3 regions of the Enterobacter cloacae complex sp. HYC033_NIDB genome follow, and region 2 is predicted to be linked to each of the others. Evidence: predicted binding sites of a transcription regulator. Region 2 holds the regulator's gene; each other region holds the start of a gene.
The links. Region 2 encodes PurR, which represses purine synthesis genes. Its sites were predicted from a motif close to CANGCAAACGTTTGCNTG; they were not measured.
Positions count from the first base shown of each region.

Region 1: a site for PurR is predicted at 6,239-6,256, ahead of purM (phosphoribosylformylglycinamidine cyclo-ligase). Genes of this name have one in related genera too.
Region 3: a site for PurR is predicted at 2,221-2,238, ahead of glyA (serine hydroxymethyltransferase). Genes of this name have one in related genera too.

Region 1 covers NZ_CP115123.1:4,206,458-4,214,454, forward strand. Annotated here, with positions in the region: gene O1721_RS20135 (glycosylasparaginase) at 1-92, shown strand, start outside; gene O1721_RS20140 (leucyl aminopeptidase family protein) at 92-1,510, shown strand; gene O1721_RS20145 (DnaA inactivator Hda) at 1,597-2,298, opposite strand; gene uraA (uracil permease) at 2,395-3,684, opposite strand; gene upp (uracil phosphoribosyltransferase) at 3,767-4,393, opposite strand; gene O1721_RS20160 (6-phospho-beta-glucosidase) at 4,620-6,050, opposite strand; gene purM (phosphoribosylformylglycinamidine cyclo-ligase) at 6,317-7,354, shown strand; gene purN (phosphoribosylglycinamide formyltransferase) at 7,351-7,992, shown strand.
Region 2 covers NZ_CP115123.1:2,872,315-2,880,311, reverse strand. Annotated here, with positions in the region: gene O1721_RS13905 (C40 family peptidase) at 1-6, shown strand, start outside; gene sodB (superoxide dismutase [Fe]) at 129-710, shown strand; gene O1721_RS13895 (MFS transporter) at 748-1,914, opposite strand; gene cydH (cytochrome bd-I oxidase subunit CydH) at 2,076-2,165, opposite strand; gene purR (HTH-type transcriptional repressor PurR) at 2,463-3,488, shown strand; gene punR (DNA-binding transcriptional activator PunR) at 3,506-4,417, opposite strand; gene punC (purine nucleoside transporter PunC) at 4,529-5,728, shown strand; gene cfa (cyclopropane fatty acyl phospholipid synthase) at 6,027-7,175, shown strand; gene O1721_RS13865 (riboflavin synthase) at 7,207-7,848, opposite strand.
Region 3 covers NZ_CP115123.1:4,277,050-4,285,046, reverse strand. Annotated here, with positions in the region: gene glrR (two-component system response regulator GlrR) at 1-361, shown strand, start outside; gene glnB (nitrogen regulatory protein P-II) at 442-780, shown strand; gene hmpA (NO-inducible flavohemoprotein) at 861-2,051, opposite strand; gene glyA (serine hydroxymethyltransferase) at 2,356-3,609, shown strand; gene O1721_RS20450 (DoxX family protein) at 3,663-4,085, opposite strand; gene O1721_RS20445 (3-phenylpropionate MFS transporter) at 4,258-5,397, shown strand; gene csiE (stationary phase inducible protein CsiE) at 5,398-6,675, opposite strand; partial or broken gene O1721_RS20435 (DUF1007 family protein) at 6,801-7,439, shown strand; gene O1721_RS20430 (nickel/cobalt transporter) at 7,472-7,997, shown strand, end outside.

The DNA of each region.
Region 1 (7,997 bases), 1.3 Mb from region 2:
GCCTGCGGGAGAAAACGCACTATCACGCGGTAGATGAGGAGTGGATGCAGGCCTATGCCGCGCGGATCCGCGCACCGATTGAGGAGTCATGATGATCACATACCAGTTTATCAACGCGCTTTCAGACGCGAAGCCGCAAAGCCATTTGATTGCGCGCGCTGACAGTTCCCTGTTACCGGAAAGCGCTCTTGTCGCTGAAATGCGCCAGCAGAGCACCGTCGCGGACGCGCGCTTTGGCTGCGCGCCGTTTGCCCGCATCACCCTTTTGCCGGATGCGCTCTGGCATGACGCCCTGACCGAAGGGTTGCTCACCGCCCTGCGACCGCTGCTTGCCGCCCCCGCCAGCGCCGAACTCGTGCTGGACGTGACGGATATTGACGATGTGGTGCTGGCGCAGGTACTGCGTTTTCTCTTTAATCAGGCGTACAGGCTCAGTGACCTGAAGCTGAAGAAGACGGACGAAGCGCTGCGTCTTACCTGCATCACTGCCCTCTGCCTGCCGGAACAGCAGGCGAAGCTGGAGACGACCTTCCGCCAGCAGCAGGCCATTGCGCTCGGCATGGTTGCGGTCGGACGTCTGGCGGATATGCCGTCCGACCGCTGCACGCCGCAGTTTGTGGTGGAAGAGGCGCAAAAACTGTGTGCCGCCAGCCCTGCCCTGTGCTGCGAAGTGTTGGATGAAACGCAAATTGTTGAGCAGGGGCTGGGGCTACTGCATGCCGTTGGCAAAGGGGCGACCTGCCCGCCGCGCCTGCTGGCTATTCACTATAACGGCGTGTCTGATGGCCCGGTGCGCTGTTACGTGGGAAAAGGCATTACCTTTGACACCGGCGGCCTGTGGCTGAAGGAAGGCGCGGGCATGTACACCATGAAATATGACATGTGCGGCGCGGCTAACGTGCTCGGGCTGATGCTGACCGTTGCGGAGCTGAAATTACCCGTGCGCATCATGGGCGTGCTGGCGCTGGCGGAAAACGCCATCGGCCCCGACGCCATGCAGCCCGGCACGGTGGCGATGGCCTGCAACGGCACCACCGTTGAAATCAACAATACCGATGCCGAGGGCCGGCTGGTGCTGGCAGACGCTATCGCCTGGGCGAGTCAGCGCCATCCGCAGGCGCACTATATCATTGATATGGCGACCTTAACCGGAGCGGTGGTGAAAGCGCTGGGGTATGAGCTGAGCGGGCTGATGACCCAGGATGAACCGCTGCGTCAGGCACTGACGCACGCGGGCAAACGGAGCGGCGACGAGGTGTGGTCCCTGCCGCTGGACGCGCGGCTGAGAAAGCAAACCGATAGCGCGATTGCCGATCTGTGCAACACGCCGACCAATAACGCGGCGATCAGCGCATCGGCGGCGTGGCTGCTGCATCACTTCTGCCCGTCGACCATTCCGTGGGCGCATCTGGATATCAGCGGGACGGCGCTGTGGCGAGAAAACGGACGGAGCGTGGCGTCGGGAAGACCGATTCCGCTGCTGGTGGAGCACTTGTTGGGGGATCTTTAGCCGGGTGGCGGCTACGCCTTACCCGGCCTACAAGGTATGACGGGTTTTCGTAGGCCCGGTAAGCGCAGCGCCACCGGGCAAAAAACTCAAAGCTTAAGAATATCTTTCACAAACGGAATGGTCAGCTTGCGCTGGGCGGTGATGGAGGCGCGATCGAGCTGATCGAGCGTATCAAAGAGCGTGCGCATCTCCCGATCCAGACGCTTGAGCAGGAAGCGCCCTACGTCTTCCGGCAGTTCAAATCCGCGCAGTCTGGCGCGCAGCTGAAGCGCCTGGAGTTTGTCTTCATCCGACAGCGGTTGCAGCTTGTAGATTTGCCCCCAGTCCAGACGAGACGCCAGATCCGGCAGCCCCAGATTGAGCTGGCGCGGCGGACGATCGCCAGTGATCAGCAGCCGGGTTTTGCCCGACTCCAGAATGCGGTTGTAGAGGTTAAAGATCGCCATTTCCCACGGTTCGTCCCCCGCCACGCATTCGATATTATCGATGCAGACCAGGGAGAGATGTTCCATGCCCTCCAGCACCTCAGGCACAAACCAGGTGCGTTTATCCAGCGGCACATAGCCTACCGCGTCACCGCGCGCCGAAAGCTCCGCACAGGCGGCATGCAGCAGGTGGCTGCGTCCCGCGCCTTCGCGTGACCAGATATAGATGTATCCGCTGTGTTCCTGGCGCAGCACGTTTTGCAGTGCAGCCAGTAAAGAGGGGTTATCACCCGGCCAGAAACTCGCGAAAGTTTCGTCGTCAGGGAGATAAAGTGGCAGAGAGAGCTGTGCCGGTCCGTTCAGAAATACCTCAACCAGAGATCTTACATAAAATCGGAATGGAGTTTAACACGGAACCTGCAAGGAGAGAACCGGGCGATCCTTCGCCCGGCATGACGATCAATGTGGCGCTTTTTCGCTTTCGTCCGCGTCCAGCACCACCTCTTCCGGGCGGATCACTGAGATCAGCTTGAAAATCAGGCTCAGGCCGACGCCGACGATGGTCGCCAGCGCCATCCCCTTCAGCTCTGCCGCGCCGATGTGCACCTTCGCGCCGCTCACGCCGATAATCAGGATAACGGAGGTCAGGATCAGGTTCTGCGCCTTGCTGTAATCCACTTTGGATTCAATCAGCACGCGAATACCGGAGGCACCGATCACCCCGTACAGCAGCAGGGAAACGCCGCCCATCACCGGAACCGGGATAATCTGGATCGCCGCCGCCAGTTTACCAACGCAGGAGAGCAGAATGGCGATGATCGCCGCGCCGCCGATAACCCAGGTGCTGTAGACGCGGGTGATCGCCATTACGCCGATATTCTCACCGTAAGTCGTGTTTGGCGTGGAGCCGAAGAAACCAGAGATGATGGTGGAGAAACCGTTGGCAAACATGGAGCGATGCAGGCCCGGGTCGCGGATCAGGTCGCGCTTCACGATGTTCGCCGTCACCACCAGGTGGCCGACGTGCTCAGCAATCACCACCAGCGCGGCAGGCAGAATAGTGAAAATGGCGAACCATTCAAAGCGCGGGGTGTAGAAGGTTGGCAGCGCGAACCAGTGCGCCTCGGCAATCGGGGTGGTATCCACAACGCCCATCAGGAAGGAGAGCGCGTAACCCGCCAGCACGCCGATCAGGATCGGGATAATCGCCATAAAGCCGCGGAAGAGGACGGAACCGAATACCGTCACGCCCAGCGTCACCAGCGAAATAATAATGGTTTTAGAATCCGGTGACTGACCGTCCGCAGGCAGCAGCCCGGCCATGTTCGCCGCCACGCCCGCCAGCTCCAGGCCGATGACGGCAACGATGGCCCCCATTGCCGCAGGCGGGAACATCACGTCCAGCCAGCCGGTACCGGCTTTCTTCACAATGAAGGAGACCAGGCAGAACAGCACGCCGCACATGATAAAGCCGCCCAGCGCGACCTCATAACCCAGCGGCAGCAACAGCAGAACCGGGGAGATAAACGCGAAGCTCGACCCGAGATAGGCCGGGATTTTGCCTTTACAGATGAAGAGGTAAAGTAGCGTACCGATGCCGTTAAACAGCAGCACGGTAGCCGGGTTAATGTGAAACAGGATTGGCACCAGCACGGTTGCGCCAAACATGGCGAACAGGTGCTGCAAACTAAGCGGGATTGTCTGTAAAAGCGGCGGTCTTTCACTCACCCCGATAGCACGGCGCGTCATAGTGTTTTCCTCTGAGTGTCATTGTTGGTTTTTATTCAAAAAAAAGCCGACTATCAAAGTCGGCTTCTTTATCGTTATTCGATTATTTAGTACCAAAAATCTTATCGCCGGCATCGCCGAGCCCCGGGATGATGTACCCGTGCTCGTTCAGTCCCTGGTCGACAGACGCGGTATAGAGTTCAACGTCCGGGTGCGCTTTTTCCAGCGCCGCGATACCTTCCGGCGCCGCAACCAGCACCAGCACTTTGATGCTGCTGCATCCCGCTTTTTTCAGCAGGTCGATGGTGGCGATCATCGAACCGCCGGTCGCCAGCATCGGGTCAACCACCAGCGCCATACGCTCGTCGATGTTAGAGACCAGCTTCTGGAAGTACGGGACCGGCTCAAGCGTCTCTTCGTTACGGTAGATACCCACCACGCTGATACGCGCGCTTGGGACGTGCTCCAGCACGCCTTCCATCATGCCCAGACCCGCACGCAGGATTGGCACCACGGTAATTTTTTTACCTTTGATCTGCTCAACCTGTACCGGACCGTTCCAGCCTTCGATGGTCACTTTTTCCGTTTCCAGATCAGAGGTCGCTTCGTAGGTCAGCAGGCTACCCACTTCAGAAGCCAGTTCGCGAAAACGCTTCGTGCTGATGTCATGCTCACGCATCAGGCCCAACTTGTGTTTAACGAGTGGGTGTTTCACTTCCACAATCTTCATTCTCTTTCTCCTCTGAGGTGGCATCCGCAAAAAAATCGCGGGATTATACCGCTTTTTTCGGATTGCGCCATACCCATCTTGCTTGACGTATATCAATCAAAGTGATTTAGAGACAAAAAAACCGGAGGCGAAGCTCCGGCTTGGGTGCGGGTTCTGCCCGGTGGCGCTGCGCTTACTCGGGCCTACGTGTAGTGTAGGTCGGGTAAGCGTTAGCGCCACCCGACAATTACAGGTTATCGCCGTTGCTGGCAATCACCTGCTTATACCAGTCGAACGATTTCTTCTTGCTGCGGTTCAGCGTGCCGTTACCTTCGTTATCTTTATCGACAAAGATAAAGCCGTAGCGTTTTTTCATCTCGCCTGTGCCGGCAGAGACCAGGTCGATACAGCCCCACGGGGTATAGCCCATCAGATCCACGCCGTCTTCCACCACCGCTTTTTTCATCTCGCGGATGTGTGCGGAAAGGTAGTCGATGCGGTACTGGTCGTTCACCGTGCCGTCGCTCTCCTGCACGTCGATCGCGCCAAAGCCGTTCTCAACGATAAACAGCGGCAGCTGGTAGTGATCCCAGAACCAGTTGAGGGAGTAGCGAAGCCCCACCGGGTCAATCTGCCAGCCCCAGTCGGATTTCTGCACGTACGGGTTAGAGACCAGGCTCTTGCTCTCGTCGTAATCCAGCGTCGGATTATCCGCCGTCGCCTTGGTGGCGAAAGACATGTAGTAGCTGAACCCGATGTAATCCACGCAGCCCTGCGTCAGCGCTACTTTATCTTCTTCGGTGATATCCAGCGCGAAGCCGCGACGTTCAAAGTAGTTGAGCAGATGCTGCGGATACTTGCCGCGCACGTGAACGTCGGTGAACCAGTAGCGACGATGCATGGCGTTCATCGCCATCATCATATCGTCCGGGGCACAGGTCAGCGGATAGATGGGGCACATGGCAATCATGCAGCCGATTTGCAGCGACAGGTTGATCTCGCGCCCCGCCTTCACCGCCAGGGCACTGGCCACCAGCTCATAGTGCGCCGCCTGGAACATCACCGGCTCGCGATCTTCTCCCGGCGCATATTTCAGCCCGGAGTTGGTAAACGGCGCAAAGTCTTCGTGGAAGTTGGCCTGGTTGTTGATCTCGTTAAAGGTCATCCAGTACTTCACTTTATGCTGGTAGCGCTCAAAAACGACCTTCGCGAAGCGAACAAAGAAGTCGATCAGCTTACGGTTGCGCCAGCCGCCGTATTCCGTCACCAGGTGGAAAGGCATCTCGAAGTGGGAAAGCGTGATCACCGGCTCGATGCCGTGCTTCAGGCACTCGTCAAAAAGATCGTCATAGAATTTGAGTCCCGCTTCGTTCGGCTCCAGCTCGTCGCCTTTCGGGAAGATACGCGTCCAGGCGATGGAGGTGCGGAAGCATTTGAACCCCATCTCGGCAAAGAGTTTGATGTCTTCTTTATAGCGGTGATAGAAGTCGATGGCTTCGTGGTTTGGGTAATTTTTCCCCTCCAGCACGCCGTTGGTGATTTCACGCGGTACCCCGTGGGCGCCTGCCGTCATGACATCGGCAACGCTCACGCCCTTGCCGCCCTCTTTCCAGCCGCCTTCGAGCTGGTGCGCCGCAACGGCCCCACCCCACAGAAAGCCTGCTTTAAATCCTGACATTCGCTATCCCTCATTCTGCGTTATTTTCTGCAAAAACAGTTACAGAAACCGGTTTCAGTTTGATGATGTGCAAAGGGGATAGCCGTTGCAAGCAGATCGCCGAAACCGGTTTCATTTTCGTGAACAGAGTCAAGTTTGTTGCCCTGGACAGCCCGCACAGAAAAAAAGATCCTCGCGCCGAGAATAGGCTCGCAAACGTTTGCCTGGACTGTTAGAATTGCGCCGATTTTTCTTACTAGCTATGCAATCGCGTGGGGATTTAAGCCGTGACCAACAAAACTTCTCTCAGCTACAAAGATGCCGGTGTTGATATTGACGCAGGTAATGCGCTGGTTGACCGAATCAAAGGTGTGGTGAAAAAAACCCGCCGCCCGGAAGTGATGGGTGGCCTGGGTGGATTCGGCGCACTGTGCGCGCTACCGCAAAAATATCGTGAACCTGTGCTGGTCTCGGGTACGGATGGTGTCGGTACAAAACTGCGCCTGGCGATGGATCTTAAGCGTCACGATACGATTGGTATCGATCTGGTGGCGATGTGCGTCAACGACCTGGTGGTACAGGGCGCCGAGCCGCTGTTCTTCCTCGATTACTACGCGACCGGCAAGCTGGACGTGGATACCGCAGCCAGCGTCATTAACGGTATCGCCGAAGGCTGCCTGCAATCCGGCTGTGCGCTGGTCGGCGGTGAAACCGCGGAAATGCCTGGCATGTATCACGGTGAAGATTATGACGTCGCAGGCTTCTGCGTCGGCGTGGTAGAAAAATCAGAAATTATCGACGGCAGCAAAGTGGCTGACGGCGATGTGCTGGTTGCGCTGGCCTCCAGCGGTCCGCACTCCAACGGCTACTCTCTGGTGCGTAAAATCCTCGAAGTGAGCGGTTGCGACCCGCTGACCACCGAGCTGGACGGCAAACCGCTGGCAGATCACCTGCTGGCCCCGACCCGCATCTACGTGAAAAACGTGCTGGAGCTGATTGAGAACGTTGACGTGCACGCCATCGCTCACCTCACCGGCGGCGGCTTCTGGGAAAACATTCCGCGCGTGCTGCCGGACAATACCCAGGCGGTGATCGACGCATCCTCATGGCAGTGGCCGTCCGTCTTCAACTGGCTGCAAACCGCAGGCAACGTGAGCTCTCACGAAATGTACCGCACCTTTAACTGCGGCGTGGGCATGGTTATCGCCCTGCCCGCCAGCGAAGCGGATAAAGCGGTTAAGCTGCTGACAGAAAAAGGTGAAAACGCGTGGAAAATCGGTACGATTAAAGCTTCCGATTCCGAACAGCGTGTGGTCATTGAATGAAAAACATCGTGGTGCTCATTTCCGGCAACGGAAGCAATTTGCAGGCAATCATAGACGCCTGCAAACAGAAGAAAATCAATGGCACCATTCGGGCAGTATTCAGCAACAAGGCCGATGCATTCGGCCTTGAGCGCGCGCGGGAAGCGAACATTCCTGCGCACGCGCTGGAAGCCAGCCAGTTCGCCGGGCGTGAAGCCTTTGACCGTGAGCTGGTGCAGGAGATTGACGCCTACGCGCCTGACGTGGTGGTGCTGGCAGGCTACATGCGCATCCTGAGCCCGGCTTTTGTTGCACACTACGCCGGACGACTGCTCAATATCCACCCTTCCCTGCTGCCAAAATACCCCGGTCTGCACACCCATCGTCAGGTGCTGGAGAACGGCGATGAGGAGCATGGTACCTCCGTGCATTTCGTCACCGACGAGCTGGACGGCGGTCCGGTCATTTTGCAGGCAAAAGTACCGGTCTTTGACGGCGACAACGAAGACGACGTGACCGAACGTGTGCAGACGCAGGAACACGCCATTTATCCGCTGGTGGTAAGCTGGTTTGTCGATGGACGTCTGGAGATGCGCAACGGCGCAGCCTGGCTGGACGGCGTGAAGTTGCCCCCGCAGGGTTATGCGGCTGAAGAGTAGTCTGT
Region 2 (7,997 bases):
CGCTAAACCCTGCCCTGCCGCCTCCATGGCAGGGTAAGTTCCTCTTTTGCATACCCTTTCAATTTGCTATTCTGTCCTTGTTATCTGTAGGGTTATTGGCAACGTATAAAACTATAAGGAGAGAAGCAATGTCGTTCGAATTACCTGCACTACCGTATGCAAAAGACGCCCTGGTCCCGCACATTTCCGCGGAAACCCTGGAGTACCATTACGGCAAGCATCACCAGACCTATGTCACCAACCTGAACAATCTGATCAAGGGCACCGATTTTGAAGGCAAAACGCTGGAAGAGATCGTGCGCAGTTCAGACGGCGGCGTATTCAACAACGCCGCACAGGTGTGGAACCACACCTTCTACTGGCACTGCCTGGCCCCCAATGCAGGCGGAGAACCTACCGGTGAGCTGGCGGCAGCGATTAACGCCGCGTTCGGCAGTTTCGCGGATTTTAAAACGAAGTTTACTGACGCAGCCGTTAAAAACTTTGGCTCCGGCTGGACCTGGCTGGTCAAAGAGGCTGATGGCAAACTGGCTATCGTTTCCACTTCTAATGCGGGTACCCCTCTGACCACCAGCGCCACGCCGCTGATGACCGTGGACGTATGGGAACACGCCTATTACATTGATTACCGTAATGCGCGCCCGAACTACCTGGAACACTTCTGGGCACTGGTTAACTGGGAATTTGTTGCGAAGAACTTCGCCGCGTAAGAGACACGCAGAAGGGGCAGCCCTTCTGCGTTTTTGTTTATTCCGCCGTACACACCGCTTCAGGCTGTTTACGACCAGACATCATCACCAGCAGCAGGCCGAGTGCAGCAATGATCGCCCCCATCACCGGCACAAAGCTGTAACCCAAACCACCTGAGATCACCGCCCCGCCCGCTGCGGCCCCCAGCGCATTGCCCAGGTTAAACGCACCGATATTCACCGACGAAGAGAGCCCCGGCGCTTCGTGCGCAACGCGCATTACACGCATCTGCAACGGTGGCACCACGGCAAAGGTTGCGGCGCCCCACACCACCATGGCAATCGCGGCACCCACTTCGTTACGCGCCAGCCACGGAATCGCCACCATGATGACAATCAGCAGCGTTAAAAAACCTTTCAGTGTTCCACTGACGGAGCGGTCGGCAAATTTCCCGCCGAGATAGTTGCCAATCGAGAACCCGACACCAATCAGCACCAGCATCGCGGTAACAAAGAGTGGCGTTGCGTGGGTAATGTCGTGCAGCACCGGGGAGATATAGGTGTAGAGCGTAAACATCGCCCCGGCCCCCAGTACCGTGGTGAGCAGCGCGGACAACACCTGAGGACGCATCAGCACCGCCAGCTCTTTACGTACTTCCGGACGTTCTCCCGCACTTCCTTTCGGCAGTGAGAAGAACAGCGCAACCATCGCGACCACGCCCAGTCCGGCGGTTGCGAGGAAAGACATACGCCAGCCGATGGCTTCTCCCAGCCAGGTGGCAGCGGGAACGCCGCCGATATTAGCGATGGTGAGGCCCATGAACATAGTGGCTACCGCGCTGGCCTGCTTATGTTTTGGCACCACGCTGGCGGCAACAACCGAGCCCAGTCCGAAGAAGGCGCCATGGTTGAGGCTGGTCAGAATGCGCGAAAGCATCAGAGTGGTGTAATCGGGCGAAATCGCGGAAAGCACATTTCCGAGAGTGAAAATCGCCATCAGGAAAATCAGCGCATTGCGGCGAGCGCGGTGGGAAAGCAGCAGCGTCATCAGCGGCGCGCCCACCATCACGCCAATCGCGTAGGCGCTAATTAACATACCGGCCGCAGGAATTGAGACGTCCACACCCCGGGCGATAACAGGCAATAACCCCATAGGGGAGAATTCAGTGGTGCCAATCCCAAAGGCGCCAATCGCCAGGGCCAGCAGGGGAAAATTGATTTTCATGAAGAGACTCCGGATACCGTGCCATAACCCGGCACAGAACTAAGAAGTCAAAAGCATGACATCAATCACAAAAAATGAGAAGTTAACATTTTGGCAAAAGATTTTTGCCGGAGAGGTAACAATAGCGGCAAGAGAGGGAGAAAGTTCTCCCTCCGCCTGAATCAGTGCAGTGCAGCGGTTAAACCACCGGCAACAATCAGAGCAAGAACAACAATGGTGGTAAACAGCGAAAACTTCAGATCGGTACTCATCAATTTTTCTCCTTTTATTCACCCTACGAAAAGTGAGCTTGCTCATTTTTACACAGTTCAGGTCAAAAATCTTCCAGGATTTAAACGGATATCCACTTTACCTCTTCCCCTTTTCATCAAGATAGGACAAAATTCCACGCTAAATTTATTAGCGTACCGGCCACTGACCCCCTCCTGACGTCCTGTGTCGTTTTCCCGGCGTGTCGCAACTCATGTTTGCGTGATAAGGGTGAGAGAAGGCAAACGTTTACCTTCAATTTTTTCAGGAGCTTAGGATATGGTCTGGAGTGACATTTAATGGCAACAATTAAAGACGTAGCAAAACGCGCAAACGTTTCCACTACAACCGTATCACATGTTATTAACAAAACGCGTTTCGTCGCTGAAGAGACGCGTAATGCCGTCTGGGCGGCAATCAAAGAACTGCACTACTCGCCAAGTGCCGTCGCCCGCAGCCTGAAGGTTAATCACACCAAATCGATTGGCCTGCTGGCCACCAGCAGTGAAGCGGCCTACTTTGCTGAAATCATCGAAGCCGTTGAAAAAAACTGCTTCCAGAAAGGCTATACCCTGATTCTGGGCAACGCGTGGAACAACATTGAAAAACAGCGCGCTTACCTGTCAATGATGGCGCAAAAGCGCGTCGACGGCCTGCTGGTAATGTGTTCTGAATACCCTGAGTCGGTCCTTTCCATGCTGGAAGAGTATCGCCACATTCCGATGGTGGTCATGGACTGGGGCGAAGCGCGCGCAGACTTCACCGACTCCGTTATTGATAACGCCTTTGAAGGCGGCTACATGGCGGGGCGTTATCTGGTAGAACGCGGTCATCGTGAAATTGGCGTGATCCCGGGTCCGCTGGAGCGTAACACCGGAGCTGGCCGTCTGGCCGGTTTCATGAAAGCGATGGAAGAGGCGCTGATCACCGTGCCGGAAAACTGGATTGTTCAGGGCGACTTCGAGCCGGAGTCGGGCTATCGCGCCATGCAGCAGATCGTCTCCCAGCCGCATCGCCCTACCGCGGTGTTCTGCGGCGGCGACATCATGGCGATGGGCGCGCTCTGCGCGGCGGATGAACTCGGCCTGCGCGTCCCGCAGGATATCTCGGTGATCGGCTATGACAACGTGCGCAACGCCCGCTTCTTTACCCCGGCGCTGACCACCATTCACCAGCCGAAAGATTCGCTGGGTGAAACGGCCTTCAACATGCTGCTGGACAGGATCGTCAACAAGCGTGAACAGTCCCAGTCCATTGAAGTTCACCCGCGCCTGATTGAACGCCGTTCCGTTGCGGACGGTCCGTTCCGCGACTACCGTCGTTAATCTCATTACGGGGCCAGCTATGCTGGTTCCCGCAACCACTCCCGGTTCAGCGTTTCGCTGTCGCCCAGATAATCCAGCAGCCAGGCCATGGCGGGCGAGACGTCGTTTTGCTGCCACGTCAGACAGCACGCGGCATCCGGGAAGGGGTTTTCCAGCGTCAAGGCCACCCACTCTCCCGCATCGATGCGCGGGCGCGCAAAATGCACCGGCACCATGCCAACGCACAGCCCCGCGCTCAGACAGGTGGCCGACGACTCCCAGTCCGGCGCGACCACGCGGCGCTGATTATCCAGCAGCCAGGTAATGCGCTTGGGCAGCGAGCGGGAGGTATCTTCCAGCACCAGCGAGGGCCAGTTGCGTAAGGTGTCATCGCTCAGCGGACCTTCCAGCGCCGCCAGCGGGTGATCGCGCGCGACCACGCAGGTCCAGCTCAGCATGCCCATGTCGCGAAACGCGTAGCGCCCCCCAACCGGGATCGCCTGGGTTGCACCAATCGCCATCTCCGCCCTGCCGTCCGCCAGCGCATCCCAGACGCCGTTGAACACTTCCTGCGAAACACGCAGTTCGACGTCGGAAAAATGACGATAGAAATCGACGATCATCTGCCGGGTCCGCTCCGGCTTAACGATGTTATCCACCGCGATAGCGAGATGCCCGCGCCAGCCGTTGGCGATCTGCTGGCACTGCTCACGGGTGATCTGCATTTTTTTGATAACAGACCGCCCTTCCTTCAAAAACCACGCTCCGGCAGGCGTGAGCTCCACGTCGCGATGGCGCCGCTCGAACAGCGGGACCGCCAGCCACGCTTCCAGCTGGCGCACCGTATAGCTGATAGCCGAGGGAACGCGATGCAGCTCCTGGGCGGCACCGGTAAAGCTGCCGTTACGCGCCACGGCATCAACCACTTCAAGGGAATAATCTGACCACATCTTTAGCCTGCAAATTTTTTGAACGCACCCGCCAAATATTAGCGTTTCACAAGCCGCTTTGCACTCCCTACACTCTGCGCCAACGTACACCTGCCTCCTCAGGAGAAAAAAGTGCAACCCAGGAAAGGATTTTTAGTCTGGCTCGGCGGCTTAAGCGTGCTGGGCTTTTTGGCAACCGATATGTATCTGCCCGCGTTCGCCGCGATGCAGGAAGATTTGCAAACCCCTGCCGCCGCCATCAGCGCCAGTTTAAGTTTGTTCCTTGCTGGCTTTGCTTTTGCGCAATTGCTGTGGGGGCCGCTCTCGGATCGTTTTGGCCGTAAGCCCGTCCTGTTGTTGGGGCTGGCGATTTTTGCCGTAGGCTGTCTGGGCATGCTGTGGGTCCGCGATGCCGCCTGGCTGCTGGCGCTGCGCTTTATTCAGGCGGTCGGCGTCTGCGCCGCAGCGGTGACCTGGCAGGCGCTGGTGACCGATTACTACCCCGCCTCGCGCACTAACCGCATATTCGCCACTATTATGCCGCTGGTCGGCCTGTCGCCGGCGCTTGCCCCGTTACTGGGCAGCTGGATCCTGGCGCATTTCGACTGGCAGGCCATTTTCGCCACGCTCTTTGCTATTACGCTGGTCCTGATGCTGCCTGCTTTCGGGCTTAAACCTGCGCATAAAAAAGAGACGCATCCGGACGCAAAGCCCATCACCTTTACCTCTTTACTGCGGTCGAAAGCCTATCGCGGTAACGTGCTGATTTATGCTGCCTGCTCTGCCAGCTTCTTTGCCTGGCTAACCGGTTCGCCGTTCATTCTGCATGACATGGGCTACAGCCCGGCGGCTATCGGCCTGAGCTATGTACCACAGACCATCGCCTTCCTGGTGGGTGGCTATGGCTGTCGCGCCGCGCTGCAAAAATGGGAAGGCCAACAGATGCTGCCCTGGCTGCTGGTGCTGTATGCACTAAGCGTGATTGCGACCTGGGCTGTCGGCTTTATACCCGGCGCCGGGCTTGCAGAAATTTTGATTCCGTTCTGCGTCATGGCGATCGCTAACGGGGCTATCTACCCTATCGTTGTAGCCCAGGCGTTGCGTCCATTCCCGCAGGCGACAGGCCGCGCTGCCGCGCTGCAAAATACCCTGCAACTTGGCCTGTGCTTCCTGGCAAGTCTCGTGGTCTCGGCGTTGATTGCAACCCCGCTGCTCACCACTACCAGCGTGATGCTGGTCACCGTTGCGCTGGCGGGTTTGGGCTATCGCATGCAGTCCTCAGCCCATCGCGAGCAGAGTGAAAACGCGCAGACAGAAACGTCGCACGCCTGATTGCGCGGGAAACTATGTTAAATACCAGTGATTAGGTTGCTAACAATTTTCTGTTGAATCACCAAATTTTGCGGCCTATACTAAATTTGGTTCGATTAAATACGATAAATATTAAGTGTTAACGGGAGCCGGAGCGCTCCCGTTTTACCATGGAAGGCATTTCGGCAAGGGTTATCTCCCTTCCTCTGTTCTACGTCGGATATTAGCCTCGCGGGCATTTACCGTGAGATTTCTCACAAACCAAAAAAGCGTCTACGCTGTTTTAAGGTTCTGATCACAGCAAGGTGATGGAGAAGCTATGAGTTCATCGTGTATAGAAGAAGTCAGCGTTCCGGACGATAACTGGTCCCGGATCGTCAGTGAACTGTTGGGACGTGCGGGCATTACGATTAATGGCTCATCCCCCTCCGATCCCCAGATAAAGCATCCCGATTTTTTCAAACGCGTGTTACAGGAGGGGTCGTTAGGGCTGGGTGAAAGCTATATGGACGGCTGGTGGGAGTGTGAGCGGCTGGATATGTTCTTCTCCAGCGTATTACGCGCCGGTCTTGAAAAACAGCTCCCTCGTCATTTCAAAGATACCTTACGCATTGCCTCCGCCCGCCTGTTCAATCTGCAAAGTAAAAAACGGGCGTGGATCGTCGGTAAAGAGCATTACGACCTGGGCAACGATCTGTTCAGCCGTATGCTCGATCCTTTAATGCAGTACTCCTGCGGATACTGGAAAAAAGCGACGACCCTGGAAGAGGCGCAGCAGGACAAGCTGCAACTGATCTGCGATAAATTGCAGTTACAGCCCGGTATGCGTGTGCTGGACATCGGCTGTGGCTGGGGTGGTCTTGCCTGGTTTATGGCGAAAAATTACGGCGTCAGCGTAGTCGGCGTCACGATTTCCGCTGAACAGCAGAAGATGGCGCAGGAACGCTGTCTGGGTCTGGATGTTGATATTCGGCTTCAGGACTACCGCGACCTGAACGAGCAGTTCGATCGCATTGTTTCCGTAGGTATGTTCGAGCACGTGGGGCCGAAGAACTACAAGACTTACTTCGAGGTCGCCGATCGTAACCTGAAGCCTGAGGGAATTTTCCTGCTACACACCATCGGCTCTAAACGCACCGATAACAATGTGGATCCCTGGATCAACAAATATATCTTCCCGAATGGCTGTTTACCCTCTGTTCGCCAGATTGCGAACGCCAGCGAACCGCATTTTATTGTGGAAGACTGGCATAACTTCGGCGCAGATTACGACACCACCCTGATGGCCTGGCATGAACGTTTCCAGGCTGCATGGCCTGAAATCGCCGACAACTATTCGGAACGATTCAAACGGATGTTTAGCTATTATCTGAATGCCTGTGCGGGCGCGTTCCGTGCGCGGGATATACAGCTGTGGCAGGTGGTGTTTAGTCGTGGGATTGAGCACGGTCTGCGTGTGGCTCGCTGAAAAAATAACCCCGGTTAACCGGGGTTATTTTTTATTCTTCTTCCATGGTTTTAATTATCGCCGCCTCTTTCGCCGCCAGTACGCGCTCAACGGTATCCACGACCGCCTGGGTCTGGGGATCAATTTCGATATTTACGCGCTGCCCCAGTTTTTTTGCGCCAAGCGTAGTACGTTGCAGCGTTTCAGGAATTAAATGCACGCAAAAACGCGTTGGCGTCACTTCACCGACGGTCAGACTAATCCCATCGATGCCAATAAATCCTTTATAAAGGATGTATTTCATTAATGACGGATCCTGCACCTTAAACCAGATTTGACGGTTATTTTCCGAGGTCACGATTTTCGCCACTTCTGCGGTGGTCATAATATGGCCCGACATCAGATGCCCGCCAATCTCATCGCTGAATTTCGCCGCGCGTTCAACGTTGACGATATCTCCCACCACCAGCTCACCCAGGTTAGTGATACGCAGCGTCTCTTTCATTAAATCAAAGCTAATCTGGTTACCGTTAATTTCGGTCACCGTCAGGCAGCAGCCGTTATGCGCTATCGACGCCCCGGTTTCAATGCCGTCGAGCATATATTCAGGCAGCTCAACTACGTGAGTGCGGAAATTCGGTTTTTCATCAATGGACACCACTTTGGCAGTGCCCTGCACAATACCAGTAAACATGCTTACAGCTCCTGTTCATTCCGAACGGCGATGACACCGTATAATCCCACCACAATAACAGTTGAAAAAACAGGTTGCCAGTGATGCGCAATTTCTGGCGATTTTTTCACTAGATAATTAGTTAAACCCCGCTACAATAGCTGGCATCC
Region 3 (7,997 bases), 1.4 Mb from region 2:
CGCTGACCGCCACAAACCCTTCGTGCGCGCGTTCTCCACCGATGCGATGAAACGTCTGATGACCGCAAGCTGGCCGGGCAACGTACGTCAGCTGGTGAACGTGATTGAGCAGTGCGTGGCGCTGACGTCATCGCCGGTGATCAGCGATGCGCTGGTGGAGCAGGCCCTCGAGGGGGAAAACACGGCCTTGCCGACCTTTGCGGAAGCGCGAAACCAGTTCGAGCTGAACTATCTGCGCAAGCTGCTGCAAATCACCAAAGGCAACGTAACCCATGCGGCGCGCATGGCCGGGCGTAACCGTACCGAGTTTTATAAATTGCTCTCACGCCACGAGCTGGAAGCGAACGATTTTAAAGAGTAATACCGCAAAATTCGCCTGAATATGATACTGTGAGCAACCGATTACGAGGCTGCTTACTGGCAAGAGTTTAAGGACCCACCATGAAAAAGATTGATGCGATTATTAAACCTTTCAAACTGGATGATGTACGTGAAGCGCTGGCAGAAGTAGGCATCACCGGGATGACCGTAACTGAAGTAAAAGGTTTTGGTCGTCAGAAGGGCCACACCGAGCTATACCGTGGCGCAGAGTACATGGTGGACTTTCTGCCGAAAGTGAAAATCGAGATCGTGGTGAGCGATGATATCGTCGATACCTGTGTGGACACCATCATCCGCACGGCGCAGACCGGCAAAATTGGCGACGGGAAAATCTTCGTCTTTGACGTGGCGCGTGTGATCCGTATCCGTACCGGCGAAGAAGACGACGCGGCGATTTAACATTCTTGCCGGGTGGCGCTGCGCGTACCCGGCCTACAAAACCCTTCGTAGGCCCGTGCAAGCGCAGCGCCGCCGGGCGATTACAGCACTTTATGCGGGCCGAAACATTCGTAATGAATGTTGTCTTTATTCACGCCCAGGTCTACCAGCTGCTTCGCGGCATACTGCATAAACGCTACTGGCCCACAAACGTAGAACTGCATCCCCGGTGCGCTGAACGCCCCTTCATGCTGCCCTAAATTCATCAGGCCTTCGCTGTCGAAACGAGCCGCTGCGCGGTCTGCCTCCGTCGGCAGGCGATACCAGGTATGCGCGGTGAAACGCGGCAGGGTCGCTCCGAGCGCTTTGACTTCATCCGCAAAGGCGTGCACATCACCGTTCTCCGCCGCGTGGAACCAGTTAACCTGCGCGCTGTGGTTTGCTTTCGCCAGCGTATCCAGCATTGCCAGCATTGGCGTCTGACCTACGCCTGCGGAGATCAACGTCACCGGGGTATTCGTTTCAACGGCCATAAAGAAATCGCCCGCCGGTGCCGCCAGATGGACCACGTCGCCCACGCTGGCTTCGTTATGCAGCCAGTTGGATACCTGACCGCCTTCCTCACGTTTAACCGCAATGCGATAGCCTTTGCCGTCTGGCTTGCGGGTCAGGGAGTACTGGCGAATCTCCTGGTGCGGGAAGCCTTCAGGCTTCAGCCAGACGCCCAGATACTGGCCCGGCTGGTAATCGGCAACCGGCTGACCGTCCACTGGCTCAAACTCAAAGCTGGTGATCAGTGCGCTGCGCGGGGTTTTCTCAACGATGCGGAAGGCGCGCGTGCCTTCCCAGCCGCCATTCTTGCTGGCGTTTTCGCTGTAGATCTGCGCTTCACGGTTGATGAATACGTTTGCCAGTACGCCATAGGCCTTACCCCAGGCATCCAGTACTTCCTGGCCCGGGCTGAACATTTCGTCCAGGGTTGCCAGCAGATGACTGCCGACGATGTTGTACTGCTCAGGTTTGATCTGGAAGCTGGTGTGCTTCTGGGCGATTTTTTCCACCGCAGGCAGCAGAGCCGCCAGGTTTTCGATGTTGCTGGCATAGGCGGCAATAGCGTTAAACAGCGCTTCGCGCTGATCGCCGTTACGCTGGTTGCTCATGTTGAAAATCTCTTTGAGCTCCGGGTTATGCGCGAACATGCGATCGTAGAAATGGGCGGTCAGTTTAGGACCCGTTTCAACCAGCAGGGGGATTGTGGCTTTCACGGTAGCGATGGTTTGGGCGTCGAGCATAGCAGCTTCCTTCTGATGTTACTTTAATGATGTATTTTATATGCATCTTATAAAAATACCCCTGCAATGTAAATGGTTCTTTGCATCGTGAAAAATATGCATCACAAAGCTGAAAAGAAATCCGTTGAAAATGGCGAGAGCTTTATTGCTCAAACCCTTGCGTGGCGTGGAGGTAAACGTTTGCGTAAAATCGTTTGTCAAGACCTGTTATCGCAGAACTATTCAGTTATACTGTTGCCCGTCGTCCAACAGGACTGCCTTTTCAGGCCAAAAATTTACTTGTTAGCTGAGTCAGGAGATGCGGATGTTAAAGCGTGAAATGAACATTGCCGATTATGATGCCGAACTGTGGCAGGCTATGGAGCAGGAAAAAGTACGTCAGGAAGAGCACATCGAACTGATCGCCTCCGAAAACTACACCAGCCCGCGCGTAATGCAGGCGCAGGGTTCTCAGCTGACCAACAAATATGCTGAAGGTTATCCGGGCAAGCGCTACTACGGCGGTTGCGAATACGTTGATATCGTCGAGCAGCTGGCGATTGACCGTGCGAAAGAACTCTTTGGCGCTGACTACGCGAACGTCCAGCCGCACTCTGGCTCTCAGGCTAACTTCGCTGTTTACACCGCGCTGTTGCAGCCGGGCGATACCGTTCTGGGTATGAACCTGGCGCAGGGCGGCCACCTGACTCACGGCTCCCCGGTTAACTTCTCCGGCAAACTTTACAACATCATCCCTTACGGTATTGATGAGTCCGGCAAAATTGACTACGAAGACATGGCGAAGCAGGCCAAAGAGCACAAGCCGAAGATGATCATCGGTGGCTTCTCTGCTTACTCCGGCATCGTTGACTGGGCAAAAATGCGTGAAATCGCTGACAGCATCGGCGCGTACCTGTTCGTCGACATGGCGCACGTTGCCGGTCTGATTGCGGCAGGCGTTTACCCGAACCCGGTTCCACATGCGCACGTTGTAACCACCACTACCCACAAAACCCTGGCGGGTCCACGCGGTGGCCTGATCCTGGCGAAAGGCGGTGACGAAGAGCTGTACAAAAAGCTGAACTCCGCCGTGTTCCCAAGCGCCCAGGGCGGCCCGCTGATGCACGTTATCGCCGCGAAAGCCGTCGCGCTGAAAGAAGCGATGGAGCCAGAGTTCAAGGTTTATCAGCAGCAGGTTGCTAAAAACGCCAAAGCGATGGTGGAAGTGTTCCTGAACCGTGGCTACAAAGTGGTCTCTGGCGGGACTGAAAACCACCTGTTCCTGCTGGACCTGGTTGATAAGAACCTGACCGGTAAAGAAGCTGACGCAGCCCTCGGCCGCGCCAACATTACCGTCAACAAAAACAGCGTGCCAAACGATCCGAAGAGCCCGTTCGTGACTTCCGGTATCCGTATCGGTTCTCCGGCCGTAACTCGCCGTGGCTTTAAAGAAGCGGAAGTGAAAGAGCTGGCGGGCTGGATGTGTGACGTTCTGGACAACATCAATGACGACGCGGTTATCGAGCGCGTTAAAGGTAAAGTTCTGGACATCTGCGCACGCTTCCCAGTGTACGCATAATTCTCTGCGTCGCAGAACTGAAAAAGGCCGCTCATGCGGCCTTTTTTTATGGGCTAACGTCGGTCGAGGGAGATGGCCCCCGGCCCGGTAATCGCCAGCAAAATAAAGCCGCCAGCGATACTCACATTTTTGTAGAAGTTAATCATATTTGGCAGAACCGCATCGCCCGTCATATCCCAGTAGTGGTGACCAATCACCGCTGTTCCCAGCGTATAGAAGACAAAGATCACCGCGAGGGGGCGGGTGAAAAAGCCCAGCACGATCAGAATCGCGGCGGGGACTTCCATCACCACCGCAACAATGGCGGCCAGCATGGGCATGGGGGCGCCGAGCGACGTCATATACTGAACGGTGCCGCTAAACCCCGTCAGCTTGGGATAACCGAAAATAATAAACAGGACCACAATAGCAATGCGGGCAATTAAAAGCAGGAAAGAACGAGAGGAGCCGAAATCGAAATAACGTAAGCTGTTCATGGCAAACGACCTCTTCAGGCGATGTTCTTTAAACGTAATACAATTTTGCCGCTCTCGCCATACGCCGACCAGCTGTCCATGATGTTAATTTATCGTTAATTTATAGCGCGCTAACGACTTGCTAAAGTCAGGGATTAACGCCAGACTATCGCCTCCATTTCGGGAGGGATTCATGGTCTTGCATTCCACGCGCTGGCTGGCGCTCAGCTATTTCACCTATTTCTTTAGTTACGGTATTTTTTTGCCTTTCTGGAGCGTCTGGCTCAAGGGAATTGGTCTGACGCCTGAGACCATTGGCATCCTGCTGGGCGCGGGGCTGGTGGCACGTTTCCTGGGTAGCCTGCTGATTGCGCCCCGCGTCAGCGATCCCTCCTTACTGATTAAAGCGGTGCGAATTCTGGCCCTGCTGACGCTGGTCTTTGCGGCCTGCTTCTGGGTCAGCCATCAGTTTGCCTGGCTGATGGTGGTAATGGTTGGCTTTAATCTGTTCTTCTCCCCGCTGGTGCCGCTGACGGATGCCCTGGCGAACACCTGGCAAAAGCAGATCACCATGGACTATGGCCGCGTGCGCCTGTGGGGATCGATTGCCTTCGTGATCGGCTCTGCGCTGGTCGGGAAGCTGGTCAGCCTCTATGACTATCGTGCCATTCTGGCGCTGTTAACGCTCGGCATCGCCTCGATGCTGCTCGGTATGTTGCTGCGTCCGTCGGTAATGCCGCAGGGCGAAAGCCGCCATCAGGAGAGCGCCGGCTGGCCCGCCTGGCGCTCGCTGGTGGCGCAAAGCTGGCGTTTCCTGGCCTGCGTCTGTCTGCTCCAGGGGGCACATGCGGCCTATTACGGCTTCAGCGCCATCTACTGGCAGGGGGCGGGCTACTCGGCTTCTGCGGTAGGCTACCTGTGGTCGCTCGGCGTGGTGGCGGAGGTCATTATCTTCGCGCTGAGCCAAAAACTTTTCCGTCGTTTCGGGGCGCGTGACCTGCTGCTGCTTTCCGCCGTTTGCGGCGTGGTGCGCTGGGGCATCATGGGCTGGACGACTGAGCTGCCGTGGCTGATTGTGGCGCAAATTCTGCACTGCGGAACCTTCACCGTGTGCCATCTGGCGGCGATGCGCTACATCGCGGCGCGAGAGGGTGGGGACGTTATTCGTCTTCAGGCGGTCTATTCAGCGGTGGCGATGGGCGGCAGTATTGCGGTGATGACCGTATTTGCCGGTTTCCTCTATCAGCACCTGGGGCACAGTGTGTTCTGGGTGATGGCGCTGGTCGCTTTACCTGCCATCGTCATCCGCCCAAAGGTGGCTGCTCGCTCGTAACTATGATTCGAGCATAACGCGAATATGTTCCTGCTGCTGCGTGTTCAGGGCCTCAACGGCATGAATGAGCGGCGGCGAGAACAGCGGCAGGGCGGTTGGATAAGGCGTAATGACCAGCGCCGCCTCGCGGGGGGCGCCCTCCTTCTTAAACGCCTCCAGGCTAAGATAACGAATATTGAGCGGCAGCAGCGTCAGCTCGCGAAGCTGCTGCTCAATTAACGCTTCGCAGGCTTTATCTTCCCCCGTTAACAGGACCACCTGTTTTTCATGCAGGTCGGTCTCCTGCATCAGCCAGGCACCAAAAATCACCGCCACCAGAGCCATCTCTTCACCGGAGAATCGCAGACCAAATTCGGCTTCCAGCTCAAACAGCGCCTCTTTAGTGGTGCGCAGCAGCCGGGGGTATAAACGGTGGATCTCTTCCGGCAGGCTGTTGTCGATGCCGATGTCAAATAAGGAGCGGTCCAGCGCCTGAGCCAGATGAATATAAAGCTGATCGGTCAGCCCTTGCTCATCGCTGAAGTTCATCCCGGTTTGCGCCCGGAAACGGGCAATCATACGCACGATGGCGCGACGCAGGCGCTGATCCTGCTGGTGTTTATCCATCACCGGGTCGGGTGTGCGAAGCATCATAAACAGCAGTGCCAGGAACAGCTGTTCATCGCTGTGCGTTCCCTGCGGGACGCGCCGTTTCCAGTGGCGGACAATTTCCTGCGCCGTAAAGTATTCCCCTCGGGACTGCGTCCAGCTGCGCTGAACGGGCGAAAACTCTGGCGTATTGCCCAGATGATGCTGAATCAGACAATATTGCAGATAAAGCTGTAAAAACTGTACGTCGCGGGACTCAAACTGGCGCTGAAGCTTGCGCGCACAAAAGTTGATAAGCGCCCGAAGGTTCGCATCGTCATAAAGCGGGCGGGCAATGCCGTGCTGTTTAAGCGCGGTTTTTAAGGCAGGGGTAAACTGTTGGGCGACAAAATGTGGACACAGCCGAAGCGCCCTGCGCAGCCAGTGCAGCAGGCACAAACGTTGATTAAGGGCGGACCCCTCAATTCGGTAGCAGCCATCATGGTGCGTGACGATATCAAGGCGATGATAGCGCTGGATTTCATCGCGCGTCTCGGCTATATCTTGCCGTGCCATGACGTCGTCCACGCCGTTGGCAGCGATTATGCTCTGTGCGGTGACGGCAGCATCGGGCAGGTAAAGCATCAAAAGCACCTGGCAGCGGCGCTGCGAACTGGAAAGCACAGATGGAATTTCAAGCGTCGTCATCATCTGTCGGGTATCCAGTGTGAATGTTTGATAAGAATAGCTAAAGGATGGGCGCTGAAAAGCGCACCGGCAGGCCTTTCACTCAGGATTGCTGGCGAACATCACAGAATTTTTGACGTGAGGAACAGATGCAAATAGTTAAACAAAGCGCGGTAGCGTTATTTTTGGCGGTTTTCACTTTCGCCGCCGGCGCACATCCTCACAGTTTTATCAGCCTGAAAACCGAACTGGTGACGGACGGCACGCAGCTCAGTGGCCTGAAGATGCGCTGGACGATGGATGAAATCACCTCCGCCGACCTGCTGTACGATGCCGGAAACGCAAAGCCTGGCGATGAGATCTGGAAAAAGCTGGCGGCGGAAGTGATGGCCAACGTGCTGGGTCAGCACTACTTCACCGAGTTCTGGCACAACGGACAAAAGGTGAAATTTCTTAACCGTCCCACGGAGTACGACATGACCCGCGACGGACATCAGGCGGTGCTGACCTTTATCCTTCCGCTGGCGCACCCTCAACCGCTGGCCGGGCAGAAGTAAATGTTTTCCACGTTTGACCCAACCTACTATGTCGACATGCGCTATGACAATGACAGCGACGTACGGTTGCCGGACGCGCTGCAAAAAAGCTGCAAAATTGCCGTGCACACCCCGAAACCCAGCGAAGAGACGCTGAACTTTGCCGTTTCTCTTGATAAAGACGATGCGCCCCCTGAAGACATGGAATTGGGTAAACAGTTTGCGCAGGAGGTGACGTTACAATGTCAGTGATCTCCTCTCCCGTCAGTTAGCCGCGTCGCTGGCTGCACCTCTGGCCTCTGGCGCTTTTTTTGTTGTTAGCGGTTGGCGGCGCGCTCTGGCTGTGGCAGGCATGGCCGCAGGTGATGGTGAAAAGCATCCTCTGGCAGCGGGAAGTTAATCAGCAGATGAGCGGTCTGCTGAAAGCCGTGGCGGAAAATCCGACCAAAGCGGGCGGCGCTCTTCTGGCGTTCAGCTTTATCTATGGCGTGCTGCATGCCCTGGGACCGGGGCACGGCAAAATCGTTATCACGACCTGGCTTGCCACGCATCCATCGAAGCTGAAATCGAGTATCGGCCTGACGCTGGCATCCTCTTTACTTCAGGGCGGTGTGGCGATTGCGCTGGTCGTGGTCGTCCTTTCGCTGCTACAGCTGCCGGCCCGCCAGCTGCATATGAGCAGCTTCTGGCTGGAAAAGGGGAGTTACGCGCTGGTAGGCGTGCTGGGGCTGATCCTCTGCTGGCGGGCGCTGAAAAAATTGCGCGCGTTGCTGCGAAAACCAAAATTCAAAGCCTTTACGCCGCATCACG